4 regions of the Solwaraspora sp. WMMB762 genome follow, and region 3 is predicted to be linked to each of the others. Evidence: riboswitches for the same ligand, from Rfam matches in the RefSeq annotation. Region 3 holds a riboswitch; each other region holds the start of a gene.
The links. A riboswitch is a leader RNA that binds a small molecule or an ion and turns the genes downstream of it on or off. The one in region 3 is predicted to bind cobalamin.

Region 1 (7,557 bases), 5.1 Mb from region 3:
CCGCCGCCTGGGCGGCCGGCGCGGACCTGGTGGCCACCACACTGTCCGGGTACACCCCGGACAGCCCACGGCAGGAGGCCCCCGACCTCGACCTCGTCGCGGCGCTCACCGCCGCCGGGGTCCGCGTCGTCGCCGAGGGCCGGTTCGCCACCCCCGACCAGGTGCGTGCCGCCTTCGCCGCAGGCGCGTACGCGACGGTCGTCGGAACCGCGATCACCGACCCGGTCGCGCTGACCCGGGGCCTCGCCGCAGCCGCTCCACGCCCGGCCAGCCCGACCGGCCCGGCCGGTGCCGCCAGCGCAGACAGTTCGGCCAGCCTGGCTGGGCAGCACTGATGGCGGCAGCCATGGCCGGCACCGACGGCCCGGTCACCATCGGTGTCGACATCGGAGGTACGAAGATCGCCGCCGCGCTCGTCGGCGTCGACGGCGCTGTCGGCCCACTGCGCCGGGTGCCGACGCCGGCCGCCGAGGGCGCCGCCGCGGTACTCGCCGCTGCGATCGATTTGGCCCGTCAGGTCGGGCGGGACGCGGCTGGGACCCCGGTCGCCTGCGGGGTCGGCACCGCTGGCGCCGTCGACCCGGCGGGTCGGGTCACCCACGCCACCGACACCCTGCCCGGCTGGCGGGGCACCGACGTGCGGGCAGCGTTCACCGCCGCCCTCGGCCTGCCGGTCGTGGTGTGCAACGACGTACACGCGATGGCCGCCGGTGAGGCGTGGTGCGGCGCCGCCGCCGACGCCCGGGACGCGCTCGTCGTCGCCGCCGGCACCGGTATCGGCGGCGCCATCGTGGTCGGCGGCGAGGTGCTGGTGGGCCGGCACGGGTTCGCCGGCAGCGTCGGACATCTGCCGGCCGCCCGGCACCTCGGCCGACGCTGCGGTTGCGGCGCGGTCGACCACGTCGAGGCGTACGCGGCCGGCCCGGCGATCGCCGCCGAGTACGCGGCCCGGACCGGTCGCGGCGCGGCACCGCCCCTGGAGGAGGTCGCGGCGGCGGCTGCCGGCGGCGATCCGGTCGCGGTCGAGGTGACCGAGCTGGCTGCCCAGGTGCTGGGCGCGGGGCTGGCGACCGCCGCGAACCTGCTCGATCCCGAGGTGGTCGTCCTCGGCGGTGGCGTCGTCGGACTCGGCGACCGGTTCGTCGCCGGCGTGCGTGCCGCGCTGCACGCGGCGGCGCTGCCCGGGATCGACCGGCTGCCGGTGCGTACCGCCCGGCTCGGCAACGCCGCTGTGCTGGCCGGCGCCGCGCTACTCGCCGGCCGGGTCCTCACCGGCCGGATCAGCGCCGGCCGGATCAGCGCCGGCCGAGGTCGATGACGGGCTCGGCGCCAGTCGCCGCGTCGCCACCTTGTCCGCCCGTACCGCCGCCGCTGGCAGCGGTGGGCCGGGCCGGTTGTCGGTCTGGATAGAGCCACAGCGATCCGATCGCCAGGGCCACCAGCAGGTGTACGGCGGACTCGCCGCCTCCTCTGTGGATCCATCCCCGCCAGCCCGGCAGGATTCCGAGTAGCAGTTCGCGCTGCGCGGCGATGTCGGGTGCGATGACGAACGACAGGGCGATCAGCGCCATGGTCGACACGCTGAAGCCGACGACCAGGCCCACCCGGCACAGTCGGGGCCGTCGCCGGGGCCCGACGGTGAGCGCCCATGCGGCCAGGCTGCTCACGGCCGCGATCCCGAGCATCGGCAGGTACGGGGTCTGTGGCGAGGTGATCCCGGCCAGGGTGTTGTTCAGGTCGAAGACCGCACCGGCCCGCAGCCCGGTCGCCTGGATGCTGAGCACCCCGACGACGCCGACGAGCAGGGCGCCGAGCACCGCCCCGTACAGACCCCATAGCACGCTTCTCACCCGACGGACCCTCCTCCTCGCACCCGGTGCACCCGACGCCGCGACACGCCGAACACAGTATCTGGTGTTGCGTCTTCTGGCTTGCTCCCATATATGGTGTACCCCGCAGCTGGTTCGGCCGCCCCTCGGCGGTGGTCGAGGCAAGAGGGAACCCGGTTAGAGTCCGGGACTGCCCCGCAGCGGTGAGTGGGAACGACCGCCGTCACCGAGCACTGGACCCGTGGCGGGTCCGGGAAGCGACGGCCAGTAGGTACGAGCACGACGCCCACGAGTCCGAAGACCTGCCAGCGTGCCGCACGCGTCGCGTGCGGTGGTCGAAGGCCGCGCGGGACGGCCGACGCCGACGACCGGTCCACGCCGGCGGAGCAGACCGCCAGGTGGGTGACCGGTGGCGTCCTCCCCGTGTGTCCGTCGACCGGTGGACAGGCACGACAAGGGGAACCGATGCAGGTACGCAAGCGCGACGGCGACACCGAACCGGTGGACGTCAACAAGATCGTCAAGGCGGTCGAACACTGGGTCGCCGACCTGGACGAGGTCGACCCGCTGCGGGTGGCGACCCGGACGATCAGCGGACTGTACGACGGGGCGACAACCGCCGAGCTGGACAAACTGTCCATTCAGACGGCGGCGGAGCTGATCGGCGAGGAGCCGCAGTACTCGAAACTGGCGGCCCGGCTGCTCGCCGCCTACGTGGACAAGGAGGTCCGCGGCCAGCAGGTGGCCAGCTTCAGCCAGTCGATCCGCTACGCCCACGGCCTCGGGCTGATCGGCGACGACACCGCCGCCTTCGTCGCTCGCAACGCCCGCAAACTCGACGACGCTGTCGACGTCGACGGCGACCTGCGCTTCGAGTACTTCGGGCTGCGTACGGTGGCCGACCGTTACCTGCTGCGGCATCCGCAGACCCGGCTGGTTGTGGAGACGCCACAGTACTGGCTGCTGCGGGTGGCCTGCGGGCTGTCCCAGACCCCGGCCGAGGCGATCGACTTCTACCGGCTGATCTCCAGCCTGGCCTATCTGCCCAGCTCACCGACCCTGTTCAATTCGGGAACCCGGCACACCCAGATGTCGTCCTGCTTCCTGGTCGACTCGCCGCGCGACGAACTCGACTCGATCTACGAGCGGTACCACCAGGTGGCGAAGCTGTCGAAGTTCTCCGGCGGGATCGGCATCTCCTGGTCGCGGATACGCGGCCGGGGCGCGTTGATCCGGGGCACCAACGGCAGGTCCAACGGGATCGTACCGTTCCTCAAGACCCTCGACGCCGGGGTCGCGGCGGTCAACCAGGGTGGCCGCCGCAAGGGCGCCGCCTGCGTCTACCTGGAGCCGTGGCACCCGGACGTCGAGGAGTTCCTGGAGCTGCGGGACAACACCGGTGAGGACGCCCGGCGCACCCACAACCTCAACCTGGCCAACTGGATCCCGGACGAGTTCATGCGGCGGGTCGAGGCGGACGCCGACTGGTCGCTGATCGACCCGTCCGACGCACCCGAGCTGCCCGACCTGTTCGGCGAGGCGTTCGACGAGGCGTACCGGGCGGCGGAGAAGAAGGCGGTCCGGACGGTCAAGGCCCGCGACCTGTACGGGCGGATGATGCGCACCCTGGCGCAGACCGGCAACGGGTGGATGACGTTCAAGGACGCCGCGAACCGGCTGTCCAACCAGACCGGTGAGCCGGGCAACACGATCCACCTGTCCAATCTGTGCACCGAGATCCTCGAGGTCAACAGCGACGACGAGACCGCCGTGTGCAACCTCGGGTCGATCAACCTCGGCGCGCACGTCACCGCCGACGGCGTCGACTGGGCGAAGCTGCGCGCCACCGTCCGTACCGCCGTGGTGTTCCTCGACCGGGTGATTGACATCAACTACTACCCGGCGGCGCAGGCGTCGGCGTCGAACCCGCGCTGGCGGCCGGTCGGGCTGGGGCTGATGGGCCTGCAGGACGCGTTCTTCACGCTGCGGCTACCGTTCGACTCGGCGTCGGCCCGGGAGCTGTCCACCCGCGTCCAGGAGGAGATCTTCCTGACCGCGCTGGAAACCTCCGCCGGGCTCGCCGAACGGTTCGGCCCGCATCCGGCGTACGCCGAGACCCGGGCCGCCCGGGGCGAGCTGCACCCGGACCTGTGGGGTGCCGAGCCGGGCCAGCCCGAGCGGTGGGCCCGACTGCGGTCGACGATCGCCGCACACGGTCTGCGGAACTCGCTGCTGGTCGCGATCGCGCCGACCGCGACGATCGCCTCGATCGCCGGCTGCTACGAGTGCATCGAGCCGCAGGTGTCCAACCTGTTCAAACGCGAAACCATGTCCGGGGAGTTCCTGCAGATCAACACCTACCTGGTCGGTGAGCTGAAGGCGCGCGGGCTGTGGACAGCACCGGTCCGGGAGCAGATCAAGCGGGCCGAGGGCTCGGTGCAGGGCCTCACGGATCTGCCCGCCGACGTGCGGGAGCTGTTCCGTACCGCATGGGAGCTGCCGCAACGGGCGCTGATCGACCTGGCCGCCGCCCGTGCCCCGTACGTCGACCAGTCGCAGTCGCTGAACCTGTTCCTCAGCGCGCCGACCATCGGCAAGCTGTCCTCGATGTACCTGTACGCCTGGAAGTCCGGGCTGAAGACCACCTACTACCTGCGGTCGCGTCCGGCGACCCGGATCCAGCAGGCCACCGTCGGCATCGCGCCGACCGCCGGGCCGACCGTCGCGGCCAGCGCCGACGAGGCGTCGGCCTGCTCCCTGGAAAACCCCGAAACCTGTGAGGCCTGCCAGTGACCACCGTCTCCGAAACCAACACCGACGCCGCGACCGCTGACGCCGCCACCGCGACCGCCGCCGCAGCTGCGGGCCGACGGCAGCTGCTGCTCGACCCCGGCATGGACCTGACCCTGCGGCCGATGCGCTACCCGCAGTTCTTCGACCGGTTCCGGGACGCGATCAAGAACACCTGGACGGTTGAAGAGGTCGACCTGCACTCCGACCTGCCGGACCTGGCCAGACTGTCGCCTGCCGAGCAGCACCTGGTGTCCCGGCTGGTCGCGTTCTTCGCCACCGGCGACACCATCGTCGCGAACAACCTGGTGCTCAACCTCTACCAGCACGTCAACTCCCCGGAGGGCCGGCTCTACCTGTCCCGGCAACTGTTCGAGGAGGCGGTGCACGTCCAGTTCTACTTGAACCTGCTGGACACCTACGTGCCGGACGAGCGGGAACGGTTCGCGGCGTTCGCGGCGGTGGAGAACATCCCGTCGATCGCCCGCAAGGCCGAGTTCTGCTTCAGATGGATCGACTCGATCTTCGAGTTGCGGGAGCTGCGTACCCGCGCCGACCGGCGGGCCTTCCTGCTCAACCTGATCTGCTTCGCCGCCTGCATCGAGGGGTTGTTCTTCTACGGCGCCTTCGCGTACGTGTACTACCTGCGGTCCCGGGGTCTGCTGCACGGTCTCGCTTCGGGCACCAACTGGGTGTTCCGCGACGAGTCGATGCACATGGCGTTCGCCTTCGACGTGGTGGACACGGTCCGCGCCGAGGAGCCGGAGCTGTTCGACGCCGAGATGCAGCAGCAGGTCAGACAGATGCTGGCCGAGGCGGTGGAGTGCGAGGTGCAGTTTGCCGCGGACCTGCTCGACCAGGGCGTGTCCGGAATGTCGTTGGCCGACATGCGGGAATACCTGCAGCACGTCGCCGACCGGCGGCTCGCGGTGCTCGGCATCGAACCGATGTACGGGTCGAAGAACCCGTTCGCGTTCATGGAGTTGCAGGACGTGCAGGAGCTGTCCAACTTCTTCGAACGACGGGTGTCGGCGTACCAGGTCGGGGTGACCGGCTCGGTCACCTTCGACGACGACTTCTGACCCGCGTCCCCGCCCGGCCCGCCGCGACCGGCTACCCCGCTGCCACCGGCTCGGTGACGGCGCGGATCGCGGCCGCCGTGCCGACGGCGATCTCCTCGACCTCATCGGCGGAGACGACCAGCGGCGGGCCGAGCAGGATCACGTCACCGTCGACGCCGTCGGCGCAGCCGGTTCCGCTGTAGAGCAGCAGACCGGCGTGCCGGGCGGCGGCGACGACCCGTTCGGCGACCCGGGCGGTACGGGCGTACGGCCGCGCGGTCTGCCGGTCGGCGACCAGTTCGACGCCGACCAGCAGGCCGCGACCGCGGACGTCCCCGACGTACGGTGAGTCGGCCAGCTCCCGGCGCAGGGCCCGGCGCAGCGACTCACCGGCCCGGCGGCCCGCCGCGACGAGGTCCCGCTCGCGCAGCACCCGCAGCACCGCCCGGCCGGTGGCCGCGCCGACCAGGTGGTGCGAGTAGGTGAAGCCGTGGGTGAAACCGGTGCGCGCGATCGTGTCGTGCACCGGGCCGGCGGCGACGGCCAGCCCTAGCGGCCAGTAGCCCGAGCTGGCCCCCTTCGCCGCGACCAGGATGTCCGGGCGTACCCCCCAGTGGTCGACGCCGAACCAGGTGCCGGTACGGCCGAAGCCCGTCATCACCTCGTCGGCGATGAGCAGCACCCCGTACCGGCGGCAGACCTCGGCGACGGCCGGCCAGTAGTCGTCCGGCGGGACGCAGGCACCCAGCCCGGCCCCGGCGATCGGCTCGGCGATGAACGCCGCGACCGGCCGGGCCCGGCACAGTTCGGCCAGCGCAGCCGCGTGCCGTGCCCCGCAGCCGACCGGATGGGTGTCCGGGAACGGGCAGCGGTACTCGTACGGGGTCGAGGTGTGCACCGCCTGCCCCAGCCACGGCAGGTACGGCGCACGCAGCCCGGCCCGGCCGGAGACGTCCAACGCGCCCCGGGAGTTGCCGTGGTAGGAACCGACCCGGCCGACGACGAGGTGCCGGTCCTCGCCCCGGGCCAGGTGGTAGGCGCGGGCCATCTTCAGCGCGGTCTCCACCGCCTCGCTGCCGCCGGAGACCGGGAAGACCAACGGATCGTCCATCGGCAGTACGGCCGCGAGCTCGGTGGCGTACTCCTCCAGCACGTCGGCGCGGAACATCGAGCCGTGCGCGTACGCGACCGCGCCGGCCTGCTCGGCCTGCGCCCGGACCACCTCGGTGACGCCGTGGCCGATGCCGACGACGATCGCCCCGGCGGCCGCGTCGAGGTAGCGCTTGCCGGTGGTGTCCCACAGCTGCGCGCCGGACGCCGAGGCGATCCGTGGCGCATCGTCGGACACCCGGCCGAAGACGTGGCTCATCCCGGTACGGCGACGGCCCCGCCGGCTGCGACCTCCCCGCCGGCTTCGACCTTTCCGTTGCCGGCGGCCTGCAGGTCGGCGGCGACCTCGGCGACGGCCGCGCCGAACAGCCGCAGACCGGTCTGCGCCTGGGCCCGGGTGATCACCAGCGGCGGTGACATCCGTACCGCGTTGACGCCGGCCTCCAGCACCAGCAGGCCGCGACTGAACGCCGCCTGCTGCACCTGGCCGGCGATCTCGCCGGTGGGGAACTCGACGCCGATCATCAGGCCGACCCCGCGCACGTCGACGAGCAGCTGCGGGTACGCCTGCTGCAGTTCACGTAGCCCGGCGAGCAGGAACTCACCCTGCTCGGTGGCGTTGTTCAGCAGGCCCTCGTCCTGGATGACCCGCAGGGTGGCCAGGCCGGCGGCACACGGCACCGGGCTGCCGCCGTAGGTGGAGCCGTGCGCGCCCGGACCCCACGCCTCCATCAGCTCGGCCCGGGCCAGGAACGCGCCCAGCGGCA
Region 2 (7,557 bases), 3.4 Mb from region 3:
CCTGAGCGGACCGGTCCGGGTGGCATCACTATCGCGTGTGTGCCACCCGGACCGTGAACCATTGCGAGATCCGGTCCGCGTCGTTTCAGACCAGACCTTCGACGGTGGCGACCGCGTCGGCGAGCTCGGGGCATGGACCCAACACCCCGGCCGCCGGTGTGGTCTGGGGCGACCAGCCCTTCCCTGCGATCACGACGGCGGGCTGGTAGCCCGACACGTCAGCGAGCGTCCGGAGAAGCTCTGGCCCGCGGTGATGCCGACTGTGACTCCACAGCACGACGACGGTGGGTCGGCGACGACTCACAGCGTCGGCGATCGTGGCGGCTCGCAGCCCGGAGCCCAGGTGCACCGAGGCGATCCCGTCTTCGGCGAGCGCGGCGGCCACGGCGTCCAGCGCCAGGCAGTCGCGGCGCTCGCCGATGGCGATCAGCAGGACCCGAACCGGCGATCCGGAGCGGGGTCGCGGCACCGTGGCGAAGACCTCACTCAAGCAGCGGGCAAGCACCCGCCGGGTGAGCGCTCGACGTGCCTCGCTGTATCGGGCTCGGCTGATCAGGATGAAGGCGGGGCCGGCCAGGGTGTGCCAGGTGTGCGCTACGCCCTGTGCGGCGACCGCCGCAGTCAGGGTTTCCCGCAGGGTCAGTACGTCCATGCGGCGAGCGGCGCGGGCGATCCCACGGGCTGCGGACTCGGTGTGGTGGTCGACGGCAGGGTGGACGACGGGCTGCAGTGTCGCCTGTCGGCGAGCCTGCAGGGCGGCTTCCGCCGCGGACACGCCACGCGCGGTCAACTGGGCCATCACCGTGAGCGCGGCCACGTCCTGTGGCGTGTAACGGCGATGTTGACCGGCTTGGTGACCGCTGGGGCCCAGCCCGTACCGCTGGTGCCAGGACCGCAGCGTCGTGGGGGCCACACCGAGCCGGCGGGCGAGTGCACCGGCGGGCAGCGGCGATTCGGTCGGAGTTCGGCAGTCGTCGGGTGCCGGGGGGTGGCGGCCGGTGGACGGCATGAGGTGAGGCGGCCGGTCGTCACTCATCGGCGTCCCTGCGGCGTGAACACCGACCAGACCCCCGCCGAGGACGGTGCCGTGACCGGTGCGGTTGCGGAGGGCTCCCGGAGGTGACGGTGACTCATGGTCTCGTCTCGGGTGCGGACGCGGGTCGCGGGAGTCGCTGGGCGCGCGTCAGGTCGCTGAGCTGGTTGTCGGCATCGCGTCGTGTGTCGCAGCAGGCCGGTGCTTCCGCGAGGAACTGCTGGATCGTGATGAGCAGTTCGGTCAGGACGCGCACCTGGTGGGTCAGGCTACGAAGCCGGGCCTCGCGTGCTCCGAGTTGCCGGCGCGCGGTGGCGAGACGTTCGTAGTCGGCGACCGGTAGGACGACGAGTTCTTCGCCGTTGATGATCGTGCGTCGGGGCCGCAGCGGTTTGCTCATGGGGTGCTCCGCTCGTGGTGCGGGACAGGGGTGATCGGCCGGCAGGTGCACAGGTTGACGTCGAGGCGATCCCCGCAGCGTGCTCGGACGCTGAGCTTGCATGGCATGCTCCTGAGCGTGAACCGCAGACGGTGCGGCTCGCCAATGCCGGTCGGCATACGGTGCTGTCGAATCGATGCCGCGCGCACCTCTGTCTCCTTCCGGCCGTGAAGACTCGGCACGGAGAGGGTGCGATCGAGCGCAGCACGGGGGACGTGCCGTCGCTGATGGTCAACCCGCCCTCGAAGGTCACCGAGCTCGCCACAGGCCTCGTGCATGTGGACAGCGGGCAGGTCTTCGGACTCGTGGGCGTGACCGGGAGATCCCGGGCTTCCTAGTGACCGTCACTTCCCAAACCCGAATCGGGTCCAGTGTCCTCGACGATGGTCGTTCCCACTTACCGCTGCGGGGCAGTCCCGGACTCACACCGGGTTCCCTCTTGCGCCGCCACGACTGGATGCCGCAGCAGACCGGCTGCGAGGCAAGGATACCGTGTCAGAGCTCTCGAACTGGCCGGCATCTATCAAGCCATCGCTGTCGACGACAACCCGGGTGGCGGCGCTGCGCTAGACCTGCGGTAACACCGGGCCGAGCAGACCACTGGCGCGCAACGTGCGATGTACCACCGGATGCTCGGCGGGCAGGCCGTACCAGTGTCGGTACACGGCCAGAACGACGTCCCGAAGGTGCGCCGGAGGCAGGGGTGCCCGTGGGCGTCAGCCGGTAGAAGCCGTAGCCGGTGTGTTCCCGTGTGGTGTGGTGGCGCGTAGTCCCGGATGGGCAGCTCCCGAACGCCCAGTCGTTGGGAGAAGGTGATGCGCCGGTGCCGTAGTGTTTGCTCACCACGTTCGATGCACGCTATCTGCGGTCCACCGCGTAGGGGATGACGGTGCGCCGGTTCTCGTCGATGAGTAGGCCGCCGGCGGCGGGCGGACGGGCGCGTTGGGCGCAGTCGCGGCGTTCGCAGATGCGGCAGCCGAGGCCGATCGGGGTGGCGGTGCGGGGGTCGTCGAGGGCGATGCCGTCGCTGTAGACGAGCCGGTGGGCGTGGCGTACTTCGCAGCCGAGAGCGACGGCGAAGGTGCTGCGCGGGCTGTGGTGTCCGCGTCCGCCGTGGGTGACGGTGCGGGCGATCCAGAAGTAGCGTTTTCCGTCGGGCATCTCGGCGACCTGGGTGAGGATCCGTCCGGGGGCGGCGATCGCCTCGTAAATGATCCACAAAGGGCAGGTGCCGCCGAAGCGTGAGAAGTGGAAGTCGGTCGCGGACTGTCGTTTCGAGATGTTCCCGGCGCGGTCGACGCGCAGGAAGGCGAACGGTACTCCGCGGCGGGTCGGTCGTTGCAGGGTGCTGAGCCGGTGGCAGACGGTTTCGAAGCTGACGCCGTACTGGCCAGCGAGCAGGTCGACGTCGTAGCGCAGTTGTTCGGCCTGGCGGTGGAAGTCGGTGTAGGGCATGAGCAGCGCGCCGGCGTAGTAGTTGCCGAGGCCGATGCGGGCCAGCGCGGTCGCCGGCGGCGAGGTGAGGCCGGTCGCCAGCTCGCTGATCTGGTCGCCGTGTTCGAGGAATGCCAGCTGGGTGGCCATCTGGAAGGCGCGTTGGCCGTTGGCATGGTTGGCGGCCAGGTAGAGCACCCGGCTGTCCGGGTCGAACCGGCGTGATTCGCCGGTGGCGGGGGGAGTCGTGACGACCACCCGGACACCGTGCTGATCGAGCAGGTATTCGCTGAGCGCCTCGGCCGCTCGGGCGGGCGTCAGCCGTAGGTGGCTGGCGAGCTGTTCGGCGGCGGTGTCCAGTGGGTCGAAGTGGTTGTAGTGCTCGTAGAAGAAGTCGCGTACGGCGTCGTGCGGCTCACCGAGCAGCGGCGGGTTGCCGGTGGGTCCGGCGAGGGCGGCGACCCGTCCGACGGCGTCCTGGTAGCGCTGGTGCAGGGCGACCAGAGCGCGGGCGGCGGCCGGGTAGTCGCGGACGAGTTCGACGACCTCGACCGGGTCGACGCTCACGCCGCTCGCCTCGTCGGCCAGCGCGGTGCGCACGTCGGCACCGAGTCGCTCCACGTCGGTGTCGGCGAAGTGTTCCGGATCGACGCCGAGCACCTTGGCCAGGCGCAACAGGATGGGCGCGGTGAGCGTGCGTTGGCTGTTCTCGATCTGGTTCAGATAGCTGGTGGAGATGTCTAGACGGCGGGCGAGTTCGGCCTGGGTGAGGCCATGCTCGCGGCGGAGCCGGCGCAGTTTGGCGTGCGCGTACAGCTTCTTGTCCGCCGTCACTCGTCGCCTCCTCGCGGTGCCCCGAGCTGCGAATATAACACTTGCAAGTTTTGCAAACGTTGCAGTTTCACTGCTCCCGTCGTGGAAAGTACGCATTTTCCGGGCCTCGACGCAGGACCTGTCGGCCGGTGAGCCTGACAGGGTGACCGCCGAGCCTGAGGAGACCCTGTTGATCGAGCACGTCGTACGCGTATCGCCCAGTGCGGAACGGCTGCCCCGCGACCGGCAGCTGGCCTGGGCTCTGGCCGAGGTGGCCACCGCGCGCGCTCCGCTGGACGCCGACGCGGCGGCGATGGTCGCCAACCGGGTGATCGACAACGCCGCGGTGGCGATGGCCGCGCTGTCCCGGCGTCCGGTCGCGGTGGCCCGGGCGCAGGCCCGGCCGCATCGGATGGCCCCGGGCGCGTCGATCTTCGGCGCCGACCCGGCGCTGCGGGTGTCGCCCGAGTGGGCGGCCTGGGCCAACGGCACGGCCGTGCGGGAGCTCGACTTCCACGACACCTACCTGGCGGCGGACTACTCCCACCCGGGGGACAACATCCCGCCGTTGCTCGCCGTCGCCCAGCACGTCGGTGCCAGCGGCGCGGACCTGCTGCGCAGCCTGCTGGTCGCCTACGAGGTGCACGTGGCCCTGGTGACCGGGATCTGTCTGCACAAGCACAAGATCGACCATGTGGCGCATCTGAGCGCGGCGACGGCGTGCGGGCTGGGCGCGCTGCTGCGTCTGCCCACCGAGGTGGTCTACCAGGCCATCGGTCAGGCGGTGCACACCACCACCGCCACCCGCCAGTCCCGCAAAGGCGAGATCTCCTCGTGGAAGGCGTACGCCCCCGCGTTCGCAGGCAAGGCCGCGATCGAGGCGGTCGACCGCGCGATGCGCGGCGAGGGCGCCCCGGCACCCATCTACGAGGGTGAGGACGGATTCATCGCCTGGCTGCTCGACGGCCCGGACGCCACCTACACCGTGCCGCTACCGGCACCCGGGGATCCACTCCGCGGCATCCTGCGCACCTACACCAAGGAACACTCCGCCGAGTATCAGGCTCAGGCGCTCATCGACCTCGCCCGCGCGATGCGCGACAAGCTGCCCGGCATCGACACCGCCGCCGGGGTGGACCGGATCGCCTCGATCGTCCTGCACACCAGCCACCACACCCACCACGTGATCGGTTCGGGAGCCAACGACCCGCAGAAGTACGACCCGACCGCGAGCCGGGAGACGCTGGACCACTCCATTCCCTACATCCTGGCCGTGGCGTTGCAGGACGGGGCCTGGCACCACGTCGGCTCGTACGACCCGCACCGGGCCGGCCGCCCCGACACCGTCGCCCTCTGGAACAAGATCACCACGGTCGAGGATCCGGAGTGGACCCGCCGCTACCACAGCCCGGACCCGACGCAGAAGGCGTTCGGCGGACGCCTGGAGATCACCCTCACCGACGGCACCGTCCTGCGGGACTCCCTCGCCCTGGCCGACGCCCACCCCGACGGCGCTCGCCCCTTCGACCGCCCGGCCTATGTCCGCAAGTTCACCACCCTCGCCGAGGGCGTGGTCCCCGCCGACGCCCAGCGGGAGTTCCTCGACGCCGCCGCCCGGCTCGCCGACCTCACCGGTGAGGAACTGCCGGCGTTGTTCCCCACGGTCGACCACGCGGCGATCGCGCACGCCGACGCCGCCCTACCGGGAGGAATCGTCCGATGACCTACCTGTACGCGCGCACCAGCGCCACCGCCAAACGCGCGGCGCTGCGCACCGGCCTGGCAAGCGGCGAACTGCTGCGGCTACCGGGCGCCTTCAACCCGTTGACCGCCCGGATCGTGCAGCAGACCGGATTCGAGGGGGTGTACGTCTCCGGCGGGGCGTTGTCGGCCGCCGCCGGTCTGCCCGACATCGGCCTGACCACACTGACCGAGGTCGCCAGCTGGGCCGCGGACATCGCCGCCAGCACCGACCTGCCGGCGCTGGTCGACGCCGACACCGGCTTCGGCGAGCCGCTGAACGCAGCCCGCACCGTCCAACGGCTGGAGGACGCCGGACTGGCCGGCTGCCATCTGGAAGACCAGGTCAACCCGAAACGCTGCGGACACCTGGACGGCAAGACACTGATCGCGCCACAGGACATGGTCCGTCGCCTGCGGGCCGCCGTGGCCGCCCGCCGCGACCCCGATTTCCTGATCATGGCCCGCACCGACGCGCGTGCGGTCGAGGGCCTGGACGGTGCGATCGCCCGGGCGAAGGCGTACGTCGACGCCGGAGCGGACGCGATCTTCCCGGAGGCGCTGGCCGACGAGGCGGAGTTCGCCGCCTTCCGGGCCGCCGTCGACGTGCCGCTGTTGGCCAACATGACCGAGTTCGGCAAGGGCCCGAGCCTCACCGTCGACCAACTCCGCGACCTCGGCTACAACCTCGTCATCTATCCGGTCACCACGCTGCGACTGGCGATGGGCGCGGTCGAGTCCGGTCTGCGTCGACTCGCCGCCGACGGCACCGCCACCGGGCTGCTCGACACGATGATGACCCGTTCCCGGCTCTACGAGGTCATCGACTACGACCAGTACAGCCGCTTCGACGTCGATGTCGCCGGTTTCACCCTGCCACCCGACGCCTGACCACCACGCGGGCGCGGCGCGTCCCGAGATACCGGAGGAACGACACTGATGAGTACCGACATCCGCCGTGGCCTGACCGGCGTGGTGGTCGACACCACCGCCATCTCCACCGTGATCAGCGAGACCAACTCGCTGACCTACGGCGGCTACGCCGTGCAGGACCTCGCCGCCTCCCGCAGTTGGGAAGAGGTCGCCCACCTGCTGTGGCACGGCGACCTGCCCCACGCGACCCAACTCGCCGACTTCCGTGCCGCCGAGGCCGCCCAGCGGTCCCTGGACCGCACCGGGCAGGAACTGTTGCGCAAGCTTCCCGAGACCTGCCATCCGATGGACGTGCTGCGCACCGCGGTGTCCTACCTCGGTGCCCAGGACCCGACCGAGGACCTCGCCCACAGCGCGGCCAACCAGGCCAAGGCCCTGTCACTGTTCGCGAAACTGCCCACCGTCGTCGCCCTGGACCTGCGCCGACGTCGGGGACAGGACCCCATCCCACCGGACCCGACACTCGGCTACGCCGAGAACTTCTTCCACATGTGCTTCGGCGAGGTACCGCCCGCCGACGTGGTCCGCGCCTTCGAGACCACGATGATCCTGTACGCCGAGCACAGTTTCAACGCCTCCACCTTCGCCGCCCGAGTGATCACCTCGACGCTGTCGGACCTGTACAGCGCCGTCACCGGCGCGATCGGCGCACTCAAGGGCCCGCTGCACGGCGGCGCCAACGAAGCGGTCATGCACATGCTCGTCGCCATCGACGACTCGGACCGGGTGGAATCCTGGCTGGACGACGCTCTCGCCACCAAGCAGAAGATCATGGGATTCGGGCACCGGGTCTACAAGAACGGCGACTCCCGCGTACCGATCATGCAGAACGCCCTGGACAACCTGATCGCCGCCCACGCCGACGACCGCATTCGCCGGCTCGCCGAGGTGTACACCAGGCTCCAGACCGCCATGTTCCAACGCAAGGGGATCCACCCCAACCTCGACTACCCCTCCGCACTGGCGTACCACGTGATGGGTTTCGACACCCCGACCTTCACACCGATCTTCGTGATGAGCCGCATCACCGGCTGGACCGCGCACATCGTCGAGCAGCTCACCGCCAACGTGCTCATCCGCCCGCTGAGCGCCTACACCGGCCCGCAGCAGCGTCCCGTGCCGGCCTGACCGGCACCGCAACCACCCAGAAGCCCCGACGTCTGCG
Region 3 (7,557 bases):
GCCACCGTCGCCACCAGGACCGCCAGCAGCAGGGCACGCACCGTGTCGGCGGCGGCGAGCAGCGTACGCGGCGCGACCCGGTCGGCGAGCGCGCCGACGGCCAGCCCGGCGACGAGCCACGGCAGGGTCTGCGCGGTGGCGACGACGGCCAGCCCGAGCGGGTCGCCGGTCAGCGACAGGGCCAGCAGCGGGAGGGCGGCGAGGCGGATCCCGTCACCGATGTTGGCGAGGGTGGCGGCGCTCCAGAACCGCCAGAACGGCCGACCGAGCGGTTGCGACATGTGTACATCATGCACCGACCGGTCAGAGTCGTTGCCACAGTGCCGGTACGTTCGGCGGTTCCCAGCCGGCGAGCGCGGTGTGTGCCTGCCGGCACCGGTAGTCGACGCCGGCGTAGCTGACGACGGCACCGACCTGGTACGCAGTGCCGGCGGCCCAGGTGCCACCGGGCTGGCCGGGCGGCGCGGTGGTCGGTGGCGCGGTGGTCGGCGGCGGTGGCGTCGGAGTGGGTGACGGCGGTGGCGGGGTCGGCGACGGGCCGGGCCCGGCCCCGATCTGGACGTCCACGCAGGAGTAGAAGGCGTTCGTGGTGTCGGCGACATTCCAGATCGCCAGCACTTTCTGTCGGCCGGTGCGGCTGCCGAGGTGCACGGTGTGCGACACGGTGGCGGCGGGCTGTCGGCCACCGTCGTCGAACACGGCGATCCGGTTGTCGCCGACGTAGTACTCCCAGGTGCTGGTGGCGTGTCGGGCGGTCAGCGTCCAGGTGAAGGTGACCGCCCCGCCGACCGCGGTGGCCGGCCAGTTGACGCTGTCGTCGTTGAGGATTGCGAAGCGGCTCACCCCGCCGTGGCAGGTGCGCTGTCCTTTGGGGCCTTCGACGCTCTGCGGCTCCCACACGATCGGGCCACAGTTGGCGACTCGGCCCTGCGCGCACATCGCCTGCCGGCTGGGCGGATAGGAGATGTAGCCGTGCGCGTTGGCCGGGGTGGCGACCAGCAGGGTGCCGAGGATGGTGCCGGTGGCGAGCAGGGGCAGGAGAATTCGTCGTCGCATGGGGGCGCTCCGCACGTCGTGGGTGGCGGTGGGGCGGCCGGCCGTTGCCGACGAAGTTAGCGTAAAGATAGTTAACAGTAAAGATTGTGAACGAAGAATTTCGATACATCGACGAAGTCGACCGATCGTGCGACGGTCAGCCGACGGTACGGCCGTGCCGGTCGCGGGCCTTGATCCGGGTGATCGGCATTTCCGGCGCCGGCAGCGGGGCGTCGACGCAGCCGGTCACCGTGCCGAACCGCCTGCCGGCCGCCCAGCCGTCGCGGGCGGCGACCAGCTCCTCGTGGCTGCGGGCGACGAAGTTCCACCACATCACGAGCGGCTCGTCGAACGGCTCCCCGCCGAGCAGGAACAGCCGGGCCGGGCCGTCGGTGGTCACCGTCGTGGCCGACCGGCCCTCGCCCAGGTAGAGCAGCCCGCCCGGGGCCAGCTCCATCCCGTCGACCCGGGCCGTGCCGGACATCGTCAGCAGGGCATACTCGAAATCGTCGCGCAGCGTCAGCGCGACGGGCGCATCGGTGTCGATGTCGACCTGTGCTCCGACGATCGGGCTCGCCATCTCGGCCGGGGACCGGACGCCGGCGTACTCGCCGACCACCACGGTGATCTGCGCGTCACCGGCACCCACCTGCGGCAACGCGGCATGATGCTCGAACCGAGGCTCGCCGTGCCTGGCCGACTCGGGCAACGCCACCCACAGTTGCAGGCCGTGCATCACCGGCGGATGGGCCGGCGGCGACTGCTCCGAGTGGGCGATGCCGTGCCCGGCGGTCATCAGGTTGAGCTGTCCCGGCACGATCGACTGCACGCTGCCCAGGCTGTCCCGGTGCAGAATCTCACCGTCGACCAGCCAGGTCACCGTCTGCAGCCCGGTGTGCGGGTGCGGCGGAATCTGCATGCCGGGCCGCCCGGCCACATCGTCGGGCCCGAAGTGGTCGACGAAACACCAGGCACCGACCATGCGCCGGGGTCGCTGCGGCAGCAGCCGCCGGACCGTCGTGTAGCGGCCCAGCGGCACGTCGTGGCCGGGTAGCAGCACGCTCTCCGGCTGCGCGCCGGCGACCGTCGTCCCGTCGTATCGGATGCTCCCCGACGCCGCCGCACTCATGCCTCGACCTTACGCGCGGCACCGCCGGCGCGCCCGGCCGACCGCACCGCACCGTCCAGGTCAACCGGCGCGGTCCTCCAGGTCGCCCTCGGTACGCAGGAACACCTCCCGCAGCCCGTCGAGCACCGCCGGGTCGGGATATTCCCAGAGCTTGCGGTCGGCCGCCTCCAGCAGCCGCTCGGTGATCCCGTGCAGCGCCCACGGGTTCGACTCGGTCAGGAACCGCTGGTTGACCTCGTCGAGCACGTACGTCTCGGCCAGCTTGTCGTACATCCAGTCGGCCACCACCCCGGCGGTGGCGTCGTAGCCGAACAGGTAGTCGACCGTGGCGGCCAGCTCGAACGCCCCCTTGTAGCCGTGCCGGCGCATCGCCGCCAGCCAGCGCGGGTTCACCACCCGGGCCCGGAAGATCCGGGCGGTCTCCTCGTGCAGCGCGCGGGTGCGCACCGCCTCCGGCCGGGTGCTGTCACCGACGTAGGCCGCCGGGGCCGACCCGGTCAACGCCCGGACGGTGGCGATCATCCCGCCGTGGTACTGGAAGTAGTCGTCGGAGTCGGCGATGTCGTGTTCGCGGGTGTCGATGTTCTTCGCCGCCACCGCGATCCGCCGGTACGCCGACTCCATCTGGTCGCGGGCCGGCGCGCCGTCGAGGTCCCGGCCGTAGGCGTAGCCGCCCCACACCGCGTAAACCTCGGCCAGGTCGGCGTCGTCGCGCCAGTTGCGGCTGTCGATCAGCTGCAGCAGCCCGGCACCGTACGTCCCCGGCTTGGAGCCGAAGATCCGCATGGTGGCCCGCCGGGTGTCGCCGTGGGCGGCCAGGTCGGCGCGGGCGTGCGCGGCGACGAAGTTCACCTCGTCGGGCTCGTCGAGCGCGGCGACCAGCCGGACCGCGTCGTCCAACATGGCCACCACATGCGGGAACGCGTCGCGGAAGAAACCCGAGATCCGTACCGTCACGTCGATGCGGGGCCGGCCCAGCTCCTCGGTCGGGACCACCGTGACGCCGGTCACCCGCCGCGACGCCTCGTCCCACACCGGCCGTACGCCGAGCAGCGCCAGCACCTCGGCGATGTCGTCTCCGGCGGTACGCATCGCCGACGTGCCCCACACCGACAGTCCCACCGAACGGGGCCAGTCGCCGGTGTCGGCCCGGTAGCGGGCCAGCAGCGACTCCGCCATCGCCTGACCGGTCTCCCAGGCCAGCCGGCTCGGCACCGCCTTCGGATCCACCGAGTAGAAGTTGCGCCCGGTCGGGAGCACATTGATCAGCCCGCGCAACGGTGACCCGCTCGGCCCGGCCGGCACGTACCCGCCGGCCAGGGCGTGCACGACGTGGGCCAGCTCGTCGGTGGTGCGGGCCAGCCGGGGCACCACCTCGGTCGCCGCGAACTCCAGAATCCGGGTGACCAGCGTGGCCCGCCCGTCGTCGCCACCGCCGAGCACGCGCGTGGTGACCTCGGCGGCGGCGTCCGGTCGCCAACCGTGCTCCTCCATCGCGACCACCAGTTCCCGGGCGACCGCCTCGGCCGCGTCGGTGCCATCGCGGTCGGTGCCGGACTCGTCCAGGCCCAGCGCCTCCCGCAGGCCGGGCAGCGCGGCCACCTGCCCGGCCCACATCTGGCGGGCCCGCAGCATCGCCAGCACCAGGTCGACCCGGGCCGCGCCGACCGGTGCCGAGCCGAGCACGTGCAGCCCGTCGCGGATCTGCACGTCCTTGACCTCGCAGAGCCAGCCGTCGACGTGCAGCAGGAAGTCGTCGAACTCGGCGTCGTGCGGCCGGTCGTCCAGACCGAGGTCGTGGTCGAGCCGGGCGGCCTGGATCAGGGTCCAGATCTGCGCCCGGATCGCCGGCAGTTTCGCCGGGTCCAGGGCGGCGATGTTTGCATGCTCGTCGAGCAGTTGCTCCAGCCGGGCGATGTCGCCGTAGCTCTCCGCCCGGGCCATCGGCGGCACCAGGTGGTCGATCAGGGTGGCGTGCGCCCGGCGTTTGGCCTGGGTGCCCTCACCGGGGTCGTTGACCAGGAACGGGTAGATCAGCGGCAGGTCGCCGAGGGCGGCGTCCGGCCCGCAGCCGGCGCTGAGCCCGACCGTCTTGCCCGGTAGCCACTCCAGGTTGCCGTGCTTGCCGACGTGCACCACGGCGTGCGCGCCGAAGCCGTGCTCCAGCCACCGGTACGCGGCCAAATAGTGGTGACTCGGCGGCAGGTCCGGGTCGTGGTAGATGGCCACCGGGTTGGCCCCGAAGCCGCGCGGCGGCTGCACCAGCAGCACGATGTTGCCGGCGCGCAGCGCGGCGAGCACGATCTCGCCGTCGGGGTCGCGGGAGGTGTCCACGTACAGCTCGCCCGGTGGCGGACCCCAGTGCCGTTCTACCTGTTCGCGCAGCTCGGCCGGGAACTCCGCGTACCAGCGGCGGTAGTCGGCGGCCGGGATCCGCACCGGGTTGCCGGCCAGCTGATCCTCGGTCAGCCAGTCCGGATCCTGCCCGCCGGCGGCGATCAGCGCGTGCATCAACGCGTCGCCGTCGCCGTCGGCCAGGCCGGGGACCGCGTCCGGACCGTCCGGCGGCCCGACGTCGTAGCCGGCCTCGCGCAACGTCCGCAGCAGCGCCAGCACGCTGGCGGGGGTGTCCAGGCCGACCGCGTTGCCGATCCGGGCGTGCTTGGTCGGGTACGCCGACAGCAGCACCGCGATCCGTTTGTCGCCCGCCGCGATGTGCCGCAGCGCGCCGTGGCGGACCGCGATCCCGGCGACCCGGGCGGCCCGCTCGGGGTCGGCGACGTAGACCGACAGCCCGTCGGCGTCGATCTCCTTGAACGAGAACGGCACGGTGATCAGCCGGCCGTCGAACTCGGGGATGGCCACCTGGGTGGCCGCGTCCAACGGGGACAGTCCGTCGTCGCTGGCCGCCCAGGTCTGCCGCGAGCTGGTCAGGCAGAGCCCCTGCAGGATCGGCACGTCCAGCTCGGCGAGGGCGCCGACGTCCCAGGCGTCGTCGTCGCCCCCGGCGCCGGCGGTCGCCGGTCTGGTCCCGCCGGCGGCCAGCACCGTCACCACCAGGGCGTCGGCCTGGCGCAGGGTGGCCAGCAGCTGCGGGTCGGCCGAGCGCAGCGACGAGCAGTAGACCGGCACTGCCCGACCGCCGGCGGCGTCGACCGCGTCGCACAGCGCGTGCACGAAGCCGGTGTTGCCGGCCAGGTGGTGGGCCCGGTAGTAGAGCACCGCCACGGTCGGCCGCCCCGGTGCCGCCGGCACGCTCGTGCGCTCCAGTACGCCCCACTCCGGAGCCGGCTGCGGCGCGGCGAAGCCGTGCCCGGTGAGCAGCACCGTGTCGGACAGGAACCGGTGCAGCTCGGCGAGGTTCGGTGGGCCGCCGTGGGCCAGGTAGGCGTGCGCCTCGGCGGCCACCCCGGCCGGTACGGTGGAGAGCTCCATCAGGGCGGCGTCGGGTGCCTGCTCACCGCTGAGCACCACCACGGGGCGGCCGTCGGCCAGCAGTGCGTCCATCCCGTCCGGCCAGGCCCGGCGGCCGCCGAGCAGCCGGACCACCACGAGGTCGACGCCGGACAGCAGCTGCGGAAGGTCGTCGACCGACAGCCGGGTCGGGTTTGCCAGGCGCCAGTCGGCACCGCTGGCCCGTCCACTCAACAGATCAGTATCTGAAGTGGACAAAAGTAGCATCATCGGACGCCCGGTCCTCCCTCGGGGTCCGCGCCCCGGGTCGTCGGTCGCGGCGACCGGAGTCTCCTGGCTCCCGGATCAACGCTCGCCCCGGCCTTCCGGCACCCGACTGAGGGGACCGTGGCCGTCGGTGGGGTCTGCTCCCCGGTGACAGTGGCGGGACCGCACCGGATTCACACCGGACTTCCTCCGCTTGTCGCCGCGTCTGGCTACCGAACACTGTCACGACCGGCGGACGTTTCGTCAAGGTGTGATGTATTCGCTGTGCGGCGGCCGCCGTCCGGGGACGACCCGTAGTATCCGCCGGGTGCCCGCCTTGCCATCGCCGCCCGCCCGGGGCGCACCCGATGCCTGCCCCGGTGCCGTGCAACTGCACCCGGCCGCCGACGGCCTGCTGGCCAGGATCCGCTGCCCCGGAGGGCTGCTCACCGCCGCCCAGCTGCGGCTGCTGGCCGCCGTCGCCCGCGACCACGGTGATGGACATCTCGAACTGACCAGCCGGGCAAACGTCCAGGTGCGCGCGGTCGCGGCCGCCGCCACCGGACCGCTCGCCGCCCGGCTGCGTACGGCCGGGCTGCTACCGTCGACCGCGCACGAACGGGTCCGCAATATCCTCGGCTCCGCCCTCGCCGACATCGACACCCCGGCGGCCTGGGACGTCGGGGCGCAGGTCCGCGCCCTCGACGCGGCGATCTGCGCGGAGCCGGACCTGGCCCGGCTCTCCGGGCGGTTCCTCTTCGCCATCGACGATGGCCGAGGCGACACCGTCGCGGCCCGAGCCGACGTCGGTCTGCTGCCCGGACCGGACGACGAGGTGACCGTGCTGCTCGCCGGTGCCGACCACGGGCTGCGGGCCCGGCCCGCCGACGCGGTACGGGTCGCGGTCGCCGCCGCCCGTGCCTTCCTGGACGATCCGGACGCAGCGGCCGGCAGCGCGTGGCGCCTCGATGACCTGACTCCGGCAGCGCTGGACCGCGTCGTGATCCGGGCCGGCACCGCACCCGGGGTACGGCGTACCGCGCGGCGGTGGCAACCACTGACGCCGGCCGGCGGCCCCGTCGCGCAGGTCGGGGTGCGGCACCGTCCCGACGGCGACTTCGCCCTCGTCGTGGCGGTCCCGTTGGGACGCTTGACAGTCGACCAGGTCGACCTGCTCGCGGCCGCGTCGCCGCAGCTGAGGATCACGCCGTGGCGGGGGGTGGTGCTGCCCCGGGTCACCGACCCCGCCGGTTGGGCGGACCGGCTCACCCGCGCCGGGCTGGTTACCGACCCCGACTCGCCGTGGCTCGGAGTGACCGCCTGCGCCGGGCTGCCGGGCTGTGCCCGGTCCCGGGCCGACGTGCGCGCCGACGCGGCAGCGACGCACACCGGGCGGCCGGCCCCGACCGGCGGTGTGCCAGCACCGGGGCGTCGTCACCGCCTTCCGGTGCACTGGATCGGCTGTGAGCGTGGCTGCGGCAGTCCGGCCGGTCCGATGGTCCGGGTGACCGCCACCGGTGACGGGTACCAGATCGACGCCCCCGACCGGACCAGCATCCGCCTCCCGACCGGGGCCGCCCTTGGTGCGGCCGTCCAGACCGCACGTGAGGAGCAATGATGGACCATATCCGCGACGCGGCAGAGATCTACCGGCAGTCGTTCGCCACCATCCGTGCCGAGGCCGACCTGAGCCGACTCACCGCCGAGCAGGCCCGGGTCGCGGTGCGGATGAT
Region 4 (7,557 bases), 3.4 Mb from region 3:
GAAGGCGCAGCCGTCGCGGCACTCGACCGGGACCAGTCCCGGCTGGCGGAAACCGCCAGCCGGTCCGGGGCGGCACCGTACCCGATCGACGTCGCCGACCCGGACGCGGTCGACGACGCGATCGAGCGGATCGAGGCCAGGCTGGGACCGATCGGCGTCCTCGTCAACGCGGCCGGGGTGCTGGTCCCCGGTCCGGCCACCGCGATCAGCGACCGCGACTGGCACGACACCTTCGCGGTCAACACCACCGGCGTGTTCCACATGTGCCGGGCGGTCATCGCTCGGATGCGGCCACGGCGCGACGGTGCCGTGGTGACCGTGGCATCCAACGCGACCGGAGTGCCGCGTACCGGAATGGCGGCATACGCGGCGAGTAAGGCCGCCGCGGTCGCCTACACCATGTGCCTTGGTCTGGAAGTGGCCCGCGACGGCATCCGCTGCAACGTGGTGTCCCCCGGATCGACCGACACCCGGATGCTGCACCAGCTGTGGACCGACGGCACAGGGCCGCGCGACACCGTCGACGGGCGACCTGATCAGTTCCGCACCGGGATCCCGCTCGGCCGGATCGGCGCCCCCGACGACGTCGCCGAGGCGGTGGTGTTCCTCGCCTCTCGCCGAGCACGGCAGATCACCCTGCAGAACCTGTACGTCGACGGCGGAGCGGCACTGCGGATGTGAGGGGAGCAACGTCTTGTCAGTGACCCAGACCGGCCTGGCCCGTCCGGACGTCGTCGACCTGCTCGACGCCTACCGTCCCGACGCGGCGTCGTTCTTCTTCGCCTCGCCGCGACAGGCGATGCTCACCACCGGTGTGGCGGCGCTCGTCCCCGACCGGCCGGCCGACCTGCCCACCTACCTGGCGAACCTGCTGGCCGAAGCGCGCGGTGACCTGGCAGAGCCGGTCGCCGTCGGCGCGTTGCCGTTCGCCGGCTTCGCCGGCGCACGCATGGTGGTGCCGGCGGCGGTACGTCTATCCGACCCGATCCCGGCCGCCGGTCTGCCACGGCCCGCCGTCCGCGCCGTCCGGCCGACCCGGGTGCTGCCGGTACCGGCAGCGTCGCGGTACCTGGACGCGGTGCGGCAGGCGGTGGCCATGCTCCGCGCCGGCGAGTTGGACAAGGTGGTGCTGGCGCGCTGCCTGCAGGTTGACGTGGACCAGCCGGTCGACGTGCCGTCACTGCTGCACGCCTTGGCGTGGCGGGACCCGCGCGGCAACACGTACGCGGTGGATCTGCCCGGCGGCCGCACGCTGCTCGGGGCGAGCCCGGAACTGCTGGTGTCCCGCCTCGACGGGCAGGTCGTCGCCAATCCGCTGGCAGGCTCGCTGCCCCGGGCCGCTGACCCGGCGGAGGACCGGCGTCGGGCGGCGGCCCTGCGGGCTTCGGTCAAGGACCGCCGGGAACACGCCTTCGTGGTGGATGCGGTGGTGGAGGCACTGCGGCCCTACCTGCACCAGGTACGTGTGCCGGCCGGACCGCCGACGGTGGTCCCGACCGCCAGCATGTGGCACCTGTCCACCCGGGTCACCGGGCAGGTCATCGACCCCGACGTATCGGCGCTGCAACTGGCGGCGGCGTTGCATCCGACCCCGGCGGTCTGCGGCACACCGGTCGACGCCGCCCGTACCGTCATCTCCCGGCTCGAACCGTTCGACCGCGACTTCTACGCCGGCATGGTCGGCTGGGTCGACGACGCCGGCGACGGCGAATGGGTCGTCGGAATCCGTTGCGCCCAGGTGACCGGGCAGTCGTTGCGGCTGTACGCCGGTGCCGGGATCGTGGCCGACTCCACGCCTGAGGCGGAGCTCGCCGAGACGGCGGCGAAGTTCCGGACCATGCTCACCGCGATGGGTGTCCCCGCGGGAGAGACAGATGAGTGACCAGCCGCAGTCGACCAGCCGCCCCGACCCGGCGCCCGCCACCGACGTCGACTTTGTCCCCTGGCCAGCCGGGTACGCGCAGCGGTACCGGCAGGCCGGCTACTGGCGTGGGGAGACCTTCGACCAGTGGCTCGCCGGGCTGGCGGCACGGCACGGCGACCGGTGCGCGGTGGTCGGTGCCGGCCAGCGGTGGAGCTACCGCCAGCTGCACCGACGGGCGCACCGGCTGGCCGCCGGCCTGCACGATCTCGGTGTACGGCCCGGCGACCGGATCGTGGTGCAACTGCCGAACGTGCCGGAGTTCCTCGCCCTGCTGTTCGCCCTGTTCCGCATCGGTGCCTGGCCGGTGCTCGCGCTGCCCGCGCACCGCCGTGCCGAGATCACTCACCTGGTCGAACTGACCGGCGCGGTCGGTTACGCGGTCGCCGACCGGCACGCCGGATTCGACTACCGCGACCTGGCCCGCCGAGTCCGCTCGTCCAGCGGCGGCACGCTGCGGCACGTGCTGGTGCACGGCGACGCGGCCGAGTTCATCGATCTCGCCGCCCTCGACGGTGACCCCACCGGCCTGCCGGTCGGGCCGGCCGCGAGCGAGGTCGCCTTCCTCAACCTGTCCGGCGGCAGCACCGGGCTACCGAAACTGATCCCCCGTACCCATGACGACTACCTGTACAGCGTGCGGGCCTCCGCCGAGATTTGCGGACTGGACGAGCAGACGGTCTACCTGTGTGTGCTGCCGGTGGCCCACAACTTCTCGCTGAGCTCACCGGGGGTACTCGGCGCACTGCACGCCGGCGGCCGGATCGTGCTCGCCGCCGCGCCGACTCCCGCCGTCGCGTTCGACCTGATCGCCGCCGAACAGGTCACCATCACCGCGCTGGTGCCGCCGTTGGCCAAGCTGTGGCTGCAGGCCGCCGCCAGTCGCCGGCCCGACCTGTCCAGCCTTCGGCTGCTGCAAGTCGGCGGCGCGCGGCTCAGCGACGAGGTGGCCGCCCGGGTGCGGCCGACCTTCGGCTGCCTGTTGCAGCAGGTGTTCGGCATGGCCGAGGGTTTGGTCAACTACACCCGGTTGGACGACCCGCCAGCGGTGGTGACCACCACGCAGGGCAGACCGATCAGCCCGGACGACGAGATCCGAGTCGTCGACCAGCACGACCGGGACGTCCCTCCTGGCGGCACCGGGCAGCTGCTCACTCGGGGCCCGTACACCATCCGGGGTTACTACCGGGCGGCGGCGCACAACGCGACCGCGTTCACCGCCGATGGCTTCTACCGTACCGGCGACCTGGTCCGCCGTACCGCCAGTGGGCACCTGGTGGTCGAAGGAAGGGTGAAGGACCAGATCAACCGGGGCGGCGAGAAGGTCGCCGTGGAGGAGGTCGAGAACCATCTGCTCGCCCACCCGGCGGTGCTGGACGTAGCGGTGGTCGCCGTCCCCGACGACATGCTCGGCGAGCGCACCTGCGCGATCGTCGTACCACGGCAGACACCGCCCCCGGTCGCGGCGCTCCGGGCGTTCCTCCGTGACCGGGGACTCGCCGACTTCAAGATTCCTGACCGGGTCGAGTACGCCGCCGGCTTCCCGCTCACCGGTGTCGGCAAGATCAGCCGGACCGAGCTGCGTGCCCGGCTCGCGGCGGAACTCGCGACGGCGACCGCCGACGATCGCCGAATCGGCTCGCCTCGGAATCATGGCAGGGTGGGCGGTTGACGGGCTGACGCTTCTGGAATTCAACCCCGCCACAGTGCCGCCGGCGGGACCAGGCGCGGGCACGATTGGGGTCTCCGCAGTCAGATCACCTTCGCCACACCACCAGCACTTGGGCCTGTGCCGATCATATTCGCACAAGATGGTGGTTGCGGTGTGCTTCCGCAGAACGGCGGACAGCAGGTTCCGGCGGTCGACCATCGTCCGCCGCCACAGACGCCCGCCCATAGCGAAGCACCGATGCGGTATCCACGGTTCTTCGACCGGTTCCGCGACGCGATCAAGAACACCTGGACCGTCGAAGAGGTCGACCTGCACTCCGACCTCGCCGACCTGGCCCGCCTCACGCCTGCCGAGCGGCACCTGGTGTCCCGACTGGTCGCGTTCTTCGCCACCGGCGACAGATCGTGGCCAACAACCTGGTGCTCAACCTCTACCAGCACGTCAACTCGCCGGAGGGTCGCCTCTACCTGTCCCGGCAGCTGTTCGAGGAGGCGGTGCACGTCCAGTTCTACCTGAACCTGCTGGACACCTACGTGCCGGACGAGCAGGAACGGTTCGCGGCGTTCGCGGCGGTGGACAACATCCCGTCGATCGCCCGCAAGGCCGAGTTCTGCTTCCGGTGGATCGACTCGATCTTCGAGCTCCGGGAGCTGCGTACCCGCGCCGACCGGCGGGCGTTCCTGCTCAACCTGATCTGCTTCGCCGCCTGCATCGAGGGCCTGTTCTTCTACGGTGCCTTCGCCTACGTGTACTTTTTGCGGTCCCGGGGGCTGCTCAACGGTCTCGCGTCGGGCACCAACTGGGTGTTCCGCGACGAGTCGATGCACATGGCGTTCGCCTTCGACGTGGTGGACACCGTCCGCGCCGAGGAGCCGGACCTGTTCGACGCCGAGATGGAACAGCAGGTGCGGGACATGCTCGCCGAGGCGGTCGAGTGCGAGGTGCAGTTCGCCGCCGACCTGCTCGAACAGGGCGTCTCCGGGATGTCCCTGGCCGACATGCGCGAATACCTGCAGCACGTCGCCGACCGGCGGCTGGCCGTGCTCGGCATCGCACCGATGTACGGCTCGACCAACCCGTTCGCCTTCATGGACCTGCAGGACGTGCAGGAACTGTCGAACTTCTTCGAACGCCGGGTGTCGGCGTACCAGGTCGGGGTGACCGGGTCGGTCACCTTCGACGACGACTTCTGATTCGACGACGTTTTCTGCTCGGTTGAGCCGGATCGCTGCTGTCCCGGGCGGAGTTGTCGCCCAGGACAGCAGCGACCCGATCACAGACGCATTCCGTCGGTTCAGATGCGTTGAGCATGGCCTGGATCTGCGCAAGACGGGTCTGGGCATCGCGCAACTGCTGGTGTACTCGTACCGTCCGGGCGACCCGTGCGCCCACCTGCCGACGGGACGCATCAAGGCGGTTGAAGTCCGCAGGCGAGACCGCGATCATTTCACGGCCATCGACAATCACGGCACGCTTGTCGATCTTGCGGCCCATGCGGCACCTTCCGTGCGGACGAAGGTTGGACGACAAGTCCACCACGCGACAGCCAGGCACTGTCCCGTACGTCGGACACCCTGACCCGGACAGCGCCCTCGGGCCCGTACGATGGCCGGTGGAGCTGGTTCGTCCCGTCCGTACGGGCGGGACGTCGTAAGAGGGAACCCGGTGGGAGACCGGGACTGCCCCGCAGCGGTGAGTGGGAACGACCGCCGTCAACAGAGCACTGGACCGCGAGGTCTGGGAAGCGACGGCCAGTAGGCGACTGTGTTATGCCCACGAGTCCGAAGACCTGCCAGCGCTGCGCACGCCGCCGGTGTGCGCCGCCGGCGGCCTCTCGGGAGGGCCAGGGCGGAAAGCCGGTACCCGAGGTGTACCCGTTTTCCCTCCCGTGTCCGCCGGGCACTTCGAGGGAAGGACCCCCTTGGTGAGTACCGCATTCGGCCAGAGCACCGTGCTCGGCTACCCACGCATCGGCGCCAATCGTGAGCTGAAGAAGGCTGTCGAGGCGTACTGGGCTGGCACCATCGACGCCGACGACTTGGAGAGCACCGCCGCCGGGCTGCGGGCCGAGGTCTGGCGTACGCTGCGCGACGCTCGCCTCGACGCGATCCCGTCGAATGTCTTCTCCTACTACGATCACGTTCTCGACACGGCCGTCGCCGTCGGCGCGATCCCGACCCGGTTCACCCGGCTCGGCCTCTCCGCGCTCAACACCTACTTCGCCATGGCCCGCGGCGTGGACGCCGAGCCGGCCCTGGAACTGACGAAGTGGTTCGACACCAACTACCATTACCTGGTGCCGGAGATCGACTCCGACACCGTCTTCACGCCCGATCCGACCAAGGCGCTCAGGGAGTACGCCGAGGCCGCCGAGCTGGGCATCACGACCCGGCCGGTGCTCGTCGGGCCGGCCACGTTCCTGCTCCTGGCCAAGGGCGACGATCCGTTCGCCCGCATCGACGACCTGGTCGAGACGTACGCGCGGATCCTCACCGCGCTGGCCGACGCGGGCGTGGCCTGGGTGCAGCTCGACGAGCCCGCGTACGTCGCCGACCGCACCCCGAACGAGATCGACGCGCTGCGCCGCGCCTACACCCGACTCGGTGAACTGGCCAACCGGCCGCAGATCTTCGTCGCGACCTACTTCGGTGAACTCGGCGACGCGCTGCCGGCACTGCTGGGCACCCCGGTCGAGGCCGTCGGCCTGGACCTGGTGGCGGGACCAGGGAACCTTCACCGGCTCGCCGCCGCCGGCCCACTGGGTGGCAAGACGATCGTCGCCGGCCTGGTCGACGGCCGCAACATCTGGCGTACCGACCTGCGGGCCGCCATCACGGCCGGCGCGACCGTCGCCGGCCTCGCCGATCACATGGCCGTGTCCACCTCCTGCTCGCTGCTGCACGTCCCGGTCGACCTGGCCGACGAAACCCGCCTCGATTCCCGGCTGTCCGAGCGGCTCGCGTTCGCCCGCCAGAAGGTCGACGAGGTCGTCGTGCTCGGTCGGGCGCTGCGCGACGGCACCACGTCACTGCCCGCCCCGGTGCCGCCCATTCCCGCGCAGTGGCGTCACGACGATGTCCGTGGCCGCCTGACCGCTCTGCGGCCCACCGACCGGCAGCGCGGCGACTACGCCACGCGCGCTGACCGCCAGCAGGAACGGCTGGGACTGCCGGAGTTGCCGACCACCACGATCGGGTCGTTCCCACAAACCAGTGAGCTGCGCAAGGCCCGTGCCGCGCACCGGGCCGGCAGGCTCGACGACGCCGGCTACGCGTCGCGGATGCGCGCCGAGGTGGAGCATGTCATCCGCCTACAGGAACAGTTGGGACTGGACGTGCTCGTGCACGGTGAACCGGAACGCAACGACATGGTCCAGTACTTCGGCGAGCAACTCGACGGCTTCGCGGCCACCGAGCACGGCTGGGTGCAGTCGTACGGCTCCCGCTGCGTCCGCCCACCGATCATCTACGGCGATGTGGCACGCAAGGCCCCGATGACGGTGGAGTGGTCCACCTACGCGCAGTCGCTGACCAGCAAGCCGGTCAAGGGCATGCTCACCGGTCCGGTCACCATCCTGGCCTGGTCGTTCGTCCGCAGCGACCAGCCACTCGCCGACACCGCCGACCAGGTCGCGCTGGCCCTGCGCGACGAATGCCACGACCTGGAGGCCGCCGGGATCCGGGTCATCCAGGTCGACGAACCGGCGCTGCGGGAGACGCTGCCGTTGCGCAAGAGCGACCAGAAGGCGTACCTGGACTGGGCCGTCGGCGCGTTCCGGCTGGCCACCAGCGGCGTCGCCGACGACACCCAGATCCACACCCACCTGTGCTACTCGGAGTTCGGTGAGGTGATCACCGCCATCGACGCTCTCGACGCCGACGTCACCAGCATCGAGGCGTCCCGGTCGAAGATGGAGGTCCTCGACGACCTTGCCGCGATCGGCTACAGCCGAGGTGTCGGACCC

Region 1: linked by a shared signal. The riboswitch ahead of ACN27J_RS26280 (ribonucleoside-diphosphate reductase subunit alpha) and the one ahead of cobN (cobaltochelatase subunit CobN) in region 3 are both predicted to bind cobalamin.
Region 2: linked by a shared signal. The riboswitch ahead of ACN27J_RS18775 (hypothetical protein) and the one ahead of cobN (cobaltochelatase subunit CobN) in region 3 are both predicted to bind cobalamin.
Region 4: linked by a shared signal. The riboswitch ahead of metE (5-methyltetrahydropteroyltriglutamate--homocysteine S-methyltransferase) and the one ahead of cobN (cobaltochelatase subunit CobN) in region 3 are both predicted to bind cobalamin.

What each region holds. Positions count from the first base shown of each region.
Region 1 covers NZ_JBMHMD010000001.1:5,848,704-5,856,260, forward strand. Annotated here, with positions in the region: gene ACN27J_RS26265 (putative N-acetylmannosamine-6-phosphate 2-epimerase) at 1-335, shown strand, start outside; gene ACN27J_RS26270 (ROK family protein) at 335-1,318, shown strand; gene ACN27J_RS26275 (hypothetical protein) at 1,296-1,850, opposite strand; cobalamin riboswitch at 1,944-2,153, shown strand; gene ACN27J_RS26280 (ribonucleoside-diphosphate reductase subunit alpha) at 2,295-4,622, shown strand; gene ACN27J_RS26285 (ribonucleotide-diphosphate reductase subunit beta) at 4,619-5,701, shown strand; gene ACN27J_RS26290 (aspartate aminotransferase family protein) at 5,733-7,049, opposite strand; gene ACN27J_RS26295 (aminotransferase class III-fold pyridoxal phosphate-dependent enzyme) at 7,046-7,557, opposite strand, start outside.
Region 2 covers NZ_JBMHMD010000001.1:4,207,278-4,214,834, reverse strand. Annotated here, with positions in the region: gene ACN27J_RS18785 (glycine hydroxymethyltransferase) at 1-5, shown strand, start outside; gene ACN27J_RS18780 (MerR family transcriptional regulator) at 86-1,036, opposite strand; gene ACN27J_RS18775 (hypothetical protein) at 1,131-1,433, opposite strand; cobalamin riboswitch at 1,744-1,962, opposite strand; gene ACN27J_RS18770 (short-chain fatty acyl-CoA regulator family protein) at 2,331-3,740, opposite strand; gene ACN27J_RS18765 (MmgE/PrpD family protein) at 3,883-5,442, shown strand; gene prpB (methylisocitrate lyase) at 5,439-6,350, shown strand; gene ACN27J_RS18755 (bifunctional 2-methylcitrate synthase/citrate synthase) at 6,399-7,520, shown strand.
Region 3 covers NZ_JBMHMD010000001.1:769,658-777,214, forward strand. Annotated here, with positions in the region: gene ACN27J_RS03680 (MFS transporter) at 1-281, opposite strand, end outside; gene ACN27J_RS03685 (lytic polysaccharide monooxygenase) at 304-1,056, opposite strand; gene ACN27J_RS03690 (pirin family protein) at 1,193-2,164, opposite strand; gene cobN (cobaltochelatase subunit CobN) at 2,225-5,848, opposite strand; cobalamin riboswitch at 5,905-6,035, opposite strand; gene ACN27J_RS03700 (precorrin-3B synthase) at 6,153-7,442, shown strand; gene ACN27J_RS03705 (precorrin-8X methylmutase) at 7,439-7,557, shown strand, end outside.
Region 4 covers NZ_JBMHMD010000001.1:4,216,501-4,224,057, reverse strand. Annotated here, with positions in the region: gene ACN27J_RS18815 (2,3-dihydro-2,3-dihydroxybenzoate dehydrogenase) at 1-681, shown strand, start outside; gene ACN27J_RS18810 (isochorismate synthase) at 701-1,882, shown strand; gene ACN27J_RS18805 ((2,3-dihydroxybenzoyl)adenylate synthase) at 1,875-3,593, shown strand; partial or broken gene ACN27J_RS18800 (ribonucleotide-diphosphate reductase subunit beta) at 3,870-4,786, shown strand; gene ACN27J_RS18795 (hypothetical protein) at 4,764-5,087, opposite strand; cobalamin riboswitch at 5,196-5,404, shown strand; gene metE (5-methyltetrahydropteroyltriglutamate--homocysteine S-methyltransferase) at 5,518-7,557, shown strand, end outside.